Linked DNA regions of Halorhodospira halochloris. The protein of the gene in region 3 interacts with the protein of the main gene of each other region in a pairwise test. Links are inferred from orthologs where the notes say so. Each region holds a gene or a part of one and is shown on either strand. Other genes may lie near its edges.

Region 1 (3,368 bases), 2.6 Mb from region 3 along the record:
CATTAACCAGTACGGCGGGGAGATCCCCGAGACCTACGGTGTGCCAGTAGAAGAGGTCCAGGAGGGGATCAAGAACGGGGTGCGCAAGGTAAACATCGACACCGACTTGCGCCTGGCCTCGACTGGTGCAGTCCGCAAACACCTAGCCGAGAACAAGTCGAACTTCGACCCACGCAAGTTCCTCCAGGCCTCCACCGATGCCATGAAGGAGATCTGTAAGGCTCGTTATGAGGCCTTCGGTTCAGCCGGCATGGCCTCTAAGATCAAGCCGCTGTCAACGGCGGTGATGTTCGAGCGTTATGAATCCGGTGAGCTCGACCCCAAAGTCAGCTAACCTTTATTAGCCGCTAAAGCCCTGCGAGCTGCACTCCGTGCGGCTTGCGGGGCGGCTAATCAGCGTCTCTTAGCCAAGAGGTGATGTATGGCTGCTATACCGCAGTTGCACGACGATCCCGATCCGGAGGAGATCCAAGAGTGGCTTGAGGCCCTGGATGCTGTAATCGATAACGAAGGGCCAGAGAGGGCCCACTTCATACTCGAGAAGTTGGTAGAGAAAGGTCGCCGGCGCTGCGGCCACTTACCGTTTAAGGCCACCACAGGCTACATCAATACCATTCCCCGCCACCTTGAGGCCCGCCCACCGGAGTATCGCGATCACCACCTAGAGTGGCGCATCCGCTCGCTGGTGCGCTGGAATGCTATCGCTATGGTGGTCAATGCCAATCGTCAAAATGATGGTATCGGCGGCCATATCGCTAGCTATGCATCGGCCTGCACGCTTTACGAAATCGGCTTTAACCACTTTTGGCGGGCGCCTAATGCCGAACAAGATGGCGATATGGTCTTTATTCAAGGCCACTCTGCACCAGGTATCTATGCCCGGGCCTTCCTCGAAGGGCGATTGAGTGAAGAGCAAATCAGCAACTTCCGGCGCGACGTCGATGGTCAGGGGGTCAGTTCTTACCCGCATCCGTGGCTGATGCCGGACTTTTGGCAATTCCCCACCGTATCTATGGGGCTGGGGCCGATTCAAGCTGTGCAACAGGCCCGGTTCATGCGCTATATGCACGATCGGGGTATCCGTGACACCTCGGGGCGCAAGGTCTGGGCCTTCATGGGCGATGGCGAGATGGATGAGCCTGAATCTCTCGGCTCAATCGATACCGCCGCGCGCGAAAACTTGGATAATTTGATCTTTGTCGTTAACTGCAACCTACAGCGCCTAGATGGTCCGGTGCGCGGCAATAGTAAGATTATTCAGGAACTTGAAGGCGAGTTTCGCGGCGCTGGCTGGAACGTCATCAAGGTCATTTGGGGGTCGCGCTGGGATCCGCTGCTGGAGATGGATCACACCGGGCTGTTGCAGCAGCGCATGGAGGAGTGCGTCGACGGCGAGTATCAGGCGTTCAAGGCTCGCGGCGGCGACTATACGCGCAAGCACTTCTTTGCTAAGTATCCCGAGCTAGAGCAGATGGTCGCGGGCATGTCGGACTACGACATCTACCGCCTTAACCGCGGTGGCCACGATCCGCATAAGGTCTATGCCGCCTACCACGCCGCAGTCAATCACACCGGTCAGCCGACGGTCATCTTAGCGAAGACAGTCAAGGGTTACGGCATGGGTGAGGCTGGTGAGGGCCAGAACATTACTCACCAGCAAAAGAAGATGGGCGAGAGCGCGCTGCGTAAGTTTCGCGATCACTACGAGATTCCCATCCCAGATGAGCAGCTTAAAGAGACGCCGTTCTACAAGCCGGATGATGATGCCCCGGAGATTCGCTACCTGCACGAGCGCCGCCGAGCCCTCGGTGGTTACCTGCCGCAGCGAGTGCAGCGGGCGCCGGCGCTAGAGGTTCCGCAGCTGGATACGTTTAAGGCCCTGCTTGAGGGCAGTGGCGATCGCGAGCAGTCGACCACAATGGCCTTTGTCCGTGCCCTGACGGCACTGACGCGGGATAAGAATGTTGGTCAGAATATCGTACCGATAGTCCCGGATGAGGCGCGCACCTTCGGTATGGAGGGGCTATTTCGTCAGCTTGGCATCTACTCCTCGGTCGGGCAGCTCTACGAGCCCGAGGATGCCGATCAATTGATGTTTTATAAAGAGGATAAGAAGGGTCAGATCTTGGAAGAGGGGATCGACGAAGCGGGGGCTATGTCGACCTGGATAGCCGCTGCTACGGCTTACGCTAATCACGGCGTTAATATGGTCCCATTCTATATCTTCTACTCAATGTTCGGATTCCAGCGTGTCGGGGATCTTATTTGGGCGGCGGGCGATATCCAGGCGCGCGGCTTCTTAATGGGCGGCACCGCAGGCCGGACTACGCTCAACGGCGAGGGGCTGCAGCACCAGGATGGCCATAGCCACCTTTTGGCTTCGGCTATTCCTAACTGCATCAGCTACGATCCGGCCTTTGCTTATGAGCTTGCGGTTATTCTCCAAGGCGGTATGCAGCGGATGTTTGCCGATCAGGATAATGTCTTCTTCTATATCACTATATATAACGAAAACTACCCGCAGCCGGCGTTACCGCAGGGGGTCGAGGAGGGCATCCTGCGCGGCATGTACTGCTTTAGCCACGGTGATGCTGCGTCTGATGCGCCGCGGGTTCAGCTGCTCGGTTCCGGAAGTATCATGCGCGAAGTGATGGCAGCGGCGCAGCTGCTTGAAGACGACTGGGGGGTGCAGGCCGACATTTGGAGTTGTCCATCATTTACTGAGCTGGCTCGAGACGGCATGAGCTGTCAGCGTCAGCAGCGCTTGCACGGCGCTAGCAAAGCTGCACGCCCCTATATCGAGCAGTGCTTGGCCGATTATACGGGACCTGCTGTCGCCGCGACCGATTATGTCCGCGCCTACGCCGAGCAGGTTAGGCCGTATATTGATCGGCCCTACTGGGTGCTGGGGACCGATGGTTTCGGGCGTTCGGATACTCGCGAGAGTCTGCGCCGCTTCTTTGAGGTTGATCGCTACCAGATCACGACGACGGCATTGTGGGCGCTGGCTGAGCAGGGTGAGATTGATGCGGCTAAGGTAGGACAGGCCGTGAAAGAGTATGGACTTGCCACTGATGCCGCTAATCCGTGGGAGGTGTGACCGTGGCAGTTGAACAAGTCAAGGTCCCTGATATCGGCGATTTTGCAGATGTAGAAATCATCGAGGTGTTGGTTGCTCCGGGGGATGTGGTTGCCCCGGAGCAATCGCTGATCACACTGGAATCGGATAAGGCGAGCATGGAAGTGCCGTCGAGCGCCGGTGGCGTAGTCCAAGAGCTCCACGTCGGGGTGGGGGACCGCGTCTCGGAGGGCAGCGTCATTCTTACCCTGGATACTGCGGCTGCTGCCGAGTCTCAGGATTCAGCCAC
Region 2 (2,948 bases), 1.9 Mb from region 3 along the record:
AATCCCCCATTGAGCTTATAAACTGACCTATTAACCTCTCCAGGACCACCGCGGATTGAGTCTCGGTGAATTGATCGCCCGGCTGGAGAGTCTCGTCTTCCCAACCCGGATCTATTCCTATGTATTGTTCACCCAACAACCCAGATGTATAGATTGCAGCCCTACTGTCAGCGGGTATGGAGTCGTACCTTTGGTCTATATTGAGCACCACTCGTGCCTGATGGGTCTGCGGATCGAGACGAATGGTTTCAACCCGGCCAATCTTTACCCCGGCCATCTGCACCTGCGCCCTCTCGCGCAATCCCGCCACGTTGTCAAACGTCGCGCTAACCTGGTAACCGGGGGATTTGCGAATCTCCACTAGGCCGCTAACTTGCAGCGAAAGGAACAGCATCGCAGCCAGCGCCACCACCACGAAAAGCCCAACCCATATCTCTACAAGCCGCTGTTGCATAAGTTTTCTCTCTAAAATCAGCCGAACATCAGGGCCGTTAACAGAAAGTCCAGGCCGAGGACTATAAGAGACGCATGAACCACACTCAACGTAGTCGCCCGACTGACTCCTTCGGAAGTCGGCACCGCCATATACCCCTTATGAAGCGCAACCCAGCCCACTACCACAGCAAAAACTACGCTTTTTATAAGCCCATTGAGTATATCATCCCGGACGCTAACAGCATTCTGCATGTTAGACCAAAAGGCACCGCCGTCGATTCCCACCATGCCCACCGATACCAAATAACCGCCAATTATGCCTACCGCGCTAAATATGGTTGCCAATAGCGGGACGGCGATGAGAACCCCAAGGAAACGCGGCACCAGGATACGCCTTTCCGGATCAATCGCCATCATCTCCATGCTCGACAACTGCTCTGTAGCACGCATCAGGCCAACCTCTGCGGTAAGGGCTGAACCAGCCCGACCGGCAAAGAGCAGTGCCGTGACCACCGGCCCTAGCTCCCGGACCAGAGTTAGTGCAACCATCACGCCTACCTGCTCGGCGGCACCGAAATCCGAGAGGGTGTAATAGCCCTGCAAGCCGAGCACCATGCCAATGAAGAGCGCCGATACGACAATTATGACTAGCGATAGAACGCCAAGCTTGTAGACTTGATCAATAACCAGCAGGGGGCGGCGCACCCCAATCGACAAGGAGCGCATTAGCCGCAAAAAGAGGAAGACGCCCTCACCCACCCCCCTCAAACCAGTTATTACCTTGTTGCCAAGTGCCTGTAACAGGCTAATCACGCTTGCAGCTCCTTATGTATCTCTTCGGCAAAACTCGGTCCGGGGTAGTGAAAAGGCACAGGGCCATCGGCACGGGCATCGATGAATTGACGCACCGCTGGATATTCGGAACGCCGCAGCTGTTCAGGCGTGCCCTCCGCGATCAGCCTACCCTCGGCCAGAAGGTAGACGTAATCAGCTATGGCCAGGGTCTCTTCGACATCATGGGAAACCAGAACGGAAGTTAGCCCAAGGATGTCATTGAGCCTCCTTATCAAGTCAACTAGCACACCCATGGTAATGGGATCTTGACCGGCAAAGGGTTCATCGTACATAACCAGGACCGGATCCAAGGCAATCGCCCGTGCCATAGCAACTCGCCTAGCCATACCTCCAGAAAGTTCGCTAGGCATTAGGTTCTGCGCCCCGCGCAGGCCGACTGCCTCCAGCTTTAAAAGCACCAAAGTACGCAGCAAAGGCTCCGGTAGCCGGGTGTGTTCGCGCACGGGAAAGGCGACATTCTCGAACACATTCAGGTGGGTGAACAGGGCCCCGCTCTGGAAGAGAACCCCCATACGTCGACGTAACGCGTATAGCTCGCGGCGCTTTAGCTTAGGCACCTCAACGCCTGCAACCTCCACCAGGCCCTCAGTAGGAGCGAGTTGCCCACCCAAAACCCGCAACATAGTAGTCTTGCCACTACCACTGGGGCCCATTATTGCAGTCACTTTGCCGCTGCGTATATCAACGTCAACGCCGTCAAAAATCCACCGGGAGCCACGTCGCACCTTTAGACCACGCACTTTGGCAAAGATATCATTTGCTTCATCGACGGCCATGGTTATTGTGCCTGTATTATAATCTGAACAATCTATCCGGATAGGGCTAAAAACCTCTTCGAGGACCAAGTATCCACTCAACTGACCATGCGGTCAAACTAGCGCAGGCCGGAGAAATACTGATAGCCTCGCAGGGATGACTCACGGATCCGCCAAAGCCGCAGTTGCGTGGCTTTACAGGTTGCTAGAAGATCTCCAAGAGCAAGCACTAAGGTGTCAAGAGAATTGAACAACACCCTCTACCAAAGCAAGTCAGAGCACAACGACCAGGAACTTGCTGAGCACCAAGAGACAAATAAGCGTCTGCAGAGACTTGGCCAGGAGGTACTTAAGCTGGAAGCAAAGGCTGTCAACTCTTTGGCTGAACGCATCGGTGATAACTTCAGCAGAGCCTGCCGCCATATACTATCCTGCACTGGCAGGGTAATAGTCACCGGCATGGGTAAATCGGGGCATATAGGCTCTAAAATAGCAGCCACCCTAGCCAGCACCGGCACCCCGGCGTTTTTCGTCCACCCCGGCGAAGCTAGCCATGGCGATCTAGGCATGATAACCGGCGCCGATGTGGTGCTGGCTCTTTCCAACTCTGGCGAAACCCATGAACTCAACGCCATATTGCCCCGCTTAAGGCGTCTCGGCGTACCGCTTATCTCCCTTACCGGCAATCCGGATTCCACCCTGGCCCGCGAAGCCACAGTGCACATCGACATACAGGTGGAAAAGGAGGCATGCCCCTTGGGCTTAGCACCAACCTCTAGCACAACCGCGAGTCTAGCTATGGGCGATGCGCTAGCGATAGCCCTGCTTGATGCCCGCGGCTTTACTGCCGAGGACTTTGCCCGCTCCCACCCTGGCGGTCGCCTGGGTCGGCGACTTCTGCTG
Region 3 (3,118 bases):
AAAAAATTTGCAGCGGGTAGACCTGCTCGGGGTTGAATTCTATCACTACCGTCCGCATCTAGTGATGCAAGGCAAGCGCCGGCATCGCTCGCTGGGCCAATCCACTTGACGATGCCACGTTGACCGGTATTATTAGCACTCAACTCAAGCGAGTGCTAACAGCCCAGTCTAAGACTGGAGAGGCAATCGAATAATCAAATGAGCACCATTCACTCAACTCTTAACGAACATAAATAAAGGAGTGAGGATAGATGAGCAGCATCCGTCCCCTACACGACCGAGTAGTGATACAACGCCTTGAGGAGGAGCGTACCTCGCCAGGCGGGATCGTGATCCCTGAAACCGCTGCCGAAAAGCCGATGAAAGGCAAGGTTATCGCCGTCGGCAACGGCAAGATGCTTGACAATGGTGAGCGCCGACCGGTGGAAGTGAGCGTCGGTGATCAGGTGCTGTTCGGCAAATACTCCGGCACCGAAGTGAAGATCGACGGCGAGGATTATCTCGTGATGCGTGAAGACGACATCATGGCCGTCTTCCAATAGCCGAATAGGCGTACCATCTCCAACCACAAGGCGGTTGTAGACAAACAACTTAGATCAAGATCAGAACACAAGCGTTAACAGGTCAACTAACAGAGGAGCCGACCATGGCTGCAAAAGAGATTCGCTTCTCCGATGATGCGCGCCAGCGCATGATGAGCGGCGTCAACCAACTCGCCAACGCCGTAAAGGTCACATTAGGTCCACGCGGGCGTAATGCAGTTCTCGACAAGAGCTTTGGCGCCCCAACCGTGACTAAAGATGGTGTATCGGTTGCTAAGGAGATCGAGCTCGAAGATCACTTCGAGAACATGGGCGCTCAGATGCTCAAAGAGGTCTCATCGCAGACCTCAGATGTTGCCGGAGATGGCACTACTACGGCTACTGTGCTCGCTCAGGCCATCCTGCGCGAGGGCATGAAGTCGCTTGCCGCCGGCATGAGCCCCATGGAGCTCAAAAAGGGCATCGAAAAGGCCACTGAGACAGCATCGAGCTACCTAGCCAGCGATCTCTCCAAGCCCTGCGAGGACGACAATTCGATTGCTCAGGTCGGCACCATCTCGGCCAACTCAGACGAAGCTGTCGGGCGCATCATTGCCGATGCCATGGGCAAAGTCGGCAAAGAGGGCGTCATTACCGTAGAAGAGGGGTCCGGCCTGGAGAACGAGCTGGATGTAGTTGAAGGCATGCAGTTCGATCGTGGCTACCTCTCGCCTTACTTTGTAACCAATCAGCAATCGATGAAGGCGGAACTCGAGGACGCCGCGATCCTGCTGCACGACAAGAAGATCTCCAACATCCGCGATCTTCTGCCGCTGCTCGAGGGCGTAGCCAAGCAAAACCGCCCACTGCTGATAGTCGCAGAAGAGGTAGAAGGCGAGGCGCTGGCCACCTTAGTGGTCAACAACCTGCGCGGTATCGTCAAGGTTTGCGCCGTAAAAGCCCCTGGCTTCGGCGATCGACGCAAGGCCATGCTCCAGGATATCGCCATTCTTACCGGCGGTACTGTGATCTCCGATGAGGTCGGCATGACCCTGGAGAACGCCACCGTTGATGACCTCGGCTCGGCCAAGAAGGTGCAGATCTCCAAAGAGGAGACCACCATCGTCGGCGGCGCCGGACGCAACGACGACATCATGGCGCGCGTCGAGCAGATCCGCAAGCAGATGGAGGACTCTACCTCCGACTACGACAAAGAGAAGCTGCAAGAGCGTGTTGCCAAGCTGGTAGGTGGCGTTGCAGTTATCAAGGTCGGCGCTGCCACCGAAGTCGAGATGAAGGAGAAGAAGGCTCGGGTCGAGGACGCCCTGCACGCCACCCGAGCTGCTGTTGAGGAAGGCATCGTCTCCGGCGGTGGTACAGCACTGATCAGGGCGCTATCCTCGCTGGAAAACCTGACGGGTCAGAACGAAGAACAGACCCAGGGTATTGCCTTAGTGCGACGTGCTATGGAAGAGCCGCTGCGCCAGCTGGTCACCAATGCCGGCGAAGACGCCTCGGTCATTGTTAACAAGGTCAAGGAAGGCAGCGGTAACTACGGCTATAACGTCGCCACCGGTGAGTACTGCGACTTAGTACAGGCGGGTGTGCTCGACCCGACCAAGGTCACTCGCTCAGCGCTGCAAAACGCAGCCTCCGTCGCCGCACTGATGCTGACCACCGAGGCAATGGTCGCCGACCTGCCAAAGAAGGACGATGAAGGCGGTGGCGGCGACATGGGTGGCATGGGCGGCATGGGTGGCATGGGTGGCATGATGTAAGCTGCCCTGCTTCCGTGGCCTATAGGCGCCATGTATCATAAACCCCTGCTGGGCTTAGCTCGGCGGGGGTTTTTATTGTTGTTTTGCGTAAATTCTAATGGTGGCCTCTAAAAACTTCGCCGGCGCCACCATCCGCCCCGGTGTGGAGGACGCAGTGAATCCATCCCTGGAGGCTTCATGGCGCCATCCCCGCGCCAAGACCTCCACACCGGGGCGGATGGTGGCGCCGGCGAAGTTTTTAGAGGTTCCCTAATGCAAATTGGCTATCCCAAATAGCGCCGACAACAACTCCCCCAGAGCCTAGCCACCTCGGCGAGTATGGGGGCGCCATGAAGACATCCCTGGAGGCCTCATGGCGCCCCCCTAGCCTCAAAGCCCTCTACACCGAGGCAACTAAGCTCAGGGGGAGTTTTATATAGTTAACTCCTTAGGATTAGCTACTACAGCAAATTGGTATGAGCAAAAAACCGGAACCAACCCAGTTGAAACCGATGCGCCCCAAAAAGAAGAAGAAAAAACCGCCGCACAACATTTACCACCCCTACTACTGGCCAACCTGGCTTGGACTCGGGGCAATGCGGCTATTGACTCTCTTACCTGTCGCAGCGCTTGGGCGATTAGGTGACGGCCTTGGAATGCTGCTTTGGGCACTGGTATCGAAACGTAGGCATATAGTGCGCACCAACATTGAGCTGGCCTTTGCCGATTGGCCAACTAACAAGCAGAGGGAGCTTGAACGTCGCCATTTTCGTTCAGCCTCGCGGGGTATGCTCGAAGGGGCACTAGCATGGTGGACTCCCGGCGATAAGCTAAGCCCAT

The links.
Region 1: the proteins of groL (region 3) and aceE interact in binary tests that used the Escherichia coli proteins (3 or more experiments, as listed by UniProt). The link is inferred for Halorhodospira halochloris from one-to-one orthologs.
Region 2: the proteins of groL (region 3) and HH1059_RS09270 interact in binary tests that used the Escherichia coli proteins (3 or more experiments, as listed by UniProt). The link is inferred for Halorhodospira halochloris from one-to-one orthologs.

What each region holds. Positions count from the first base shown.
Region 1 is NZ_AP017372.2:2,683,416-2,686,783, reverse strand. What follows is about bases 88-3,300. They hold aceE (pyruvate dehydrogenase (acetyl-transferring), homodimeric type), read left to right. Parts: upstream 88-421; coding sequence 422-3,100; downstream 3,101-3,300. Other genes in these bases: aceF (dihydrolipoyllysine-residue acetyltransferase), read left to right, coding at 3,103-3,300; fba (class II fructose-bisphosphate aldolase), read left to right, coding at 88-334. In the rest of the region: more of fba, read left to right, coding at 1-87; more of aceF, read left to right, coding at 3,301-3,368. UniProt on the Escherichia coli protein: Component of the pyruvate dehydrogenase (PDH) complex, that catalyzes the overall conversion of pyruvate to acetyl-CoA and CO(2).
Region 2 is NZ_AP017372.2:2,023,216-2,026,163, forward strand. What follows is about bases 156-2,948. They hold HH1059_RS09270 (ABC transporter ATP-binding protein), read right to left. Parts: upstream 2,067-2,948; coding sequence 1,245-2,066; downstream 156-1,244. Other genes in these bases: mlaD (outer membrane lipid asymmetry maintenance protein MlaD), read right to left, coding at 156-454; mlaE (lipid asymmetry maintenance ABC transporter permease subunit MlaE), read right to left, coding at 472-1,248; HH1059_RS09275 (KpsF/GutQ family sugar-phosphate isomerase), read left to right, coding at 2,370-2,948. Outside these bases: more of mlaD, read right to left, coding at 1-155. UniProt on the Escherichia coli protein: Part of the ABC transporter complex MlaFEDB, which is involved in a phospholipid transport pathway that maintains lipid asymmetry in the outer membrane by retrograde trafficking of phospholipids from the outer membrane to the inner membrane.
Region 3 is NZ_AP017372.2:125,622-128,739, reverse strand. The notes cover bases 10-2,972. They hold groL (chaperonin GroEL), read left to right. Parts: upstream 10-646; coding sequence 647-2,299; downstream 2,300-2,972. Other genes in these bases: HH1059_RS00590 (lysophospholipid acyltransferase family protein), read left to right, coding at 2,755-2,972; groES (co-chaperone GroES), read left to right, coding at 252-542. Also shown: more of HH1059_RS00590, read left to right, coding at 2,973-3,118.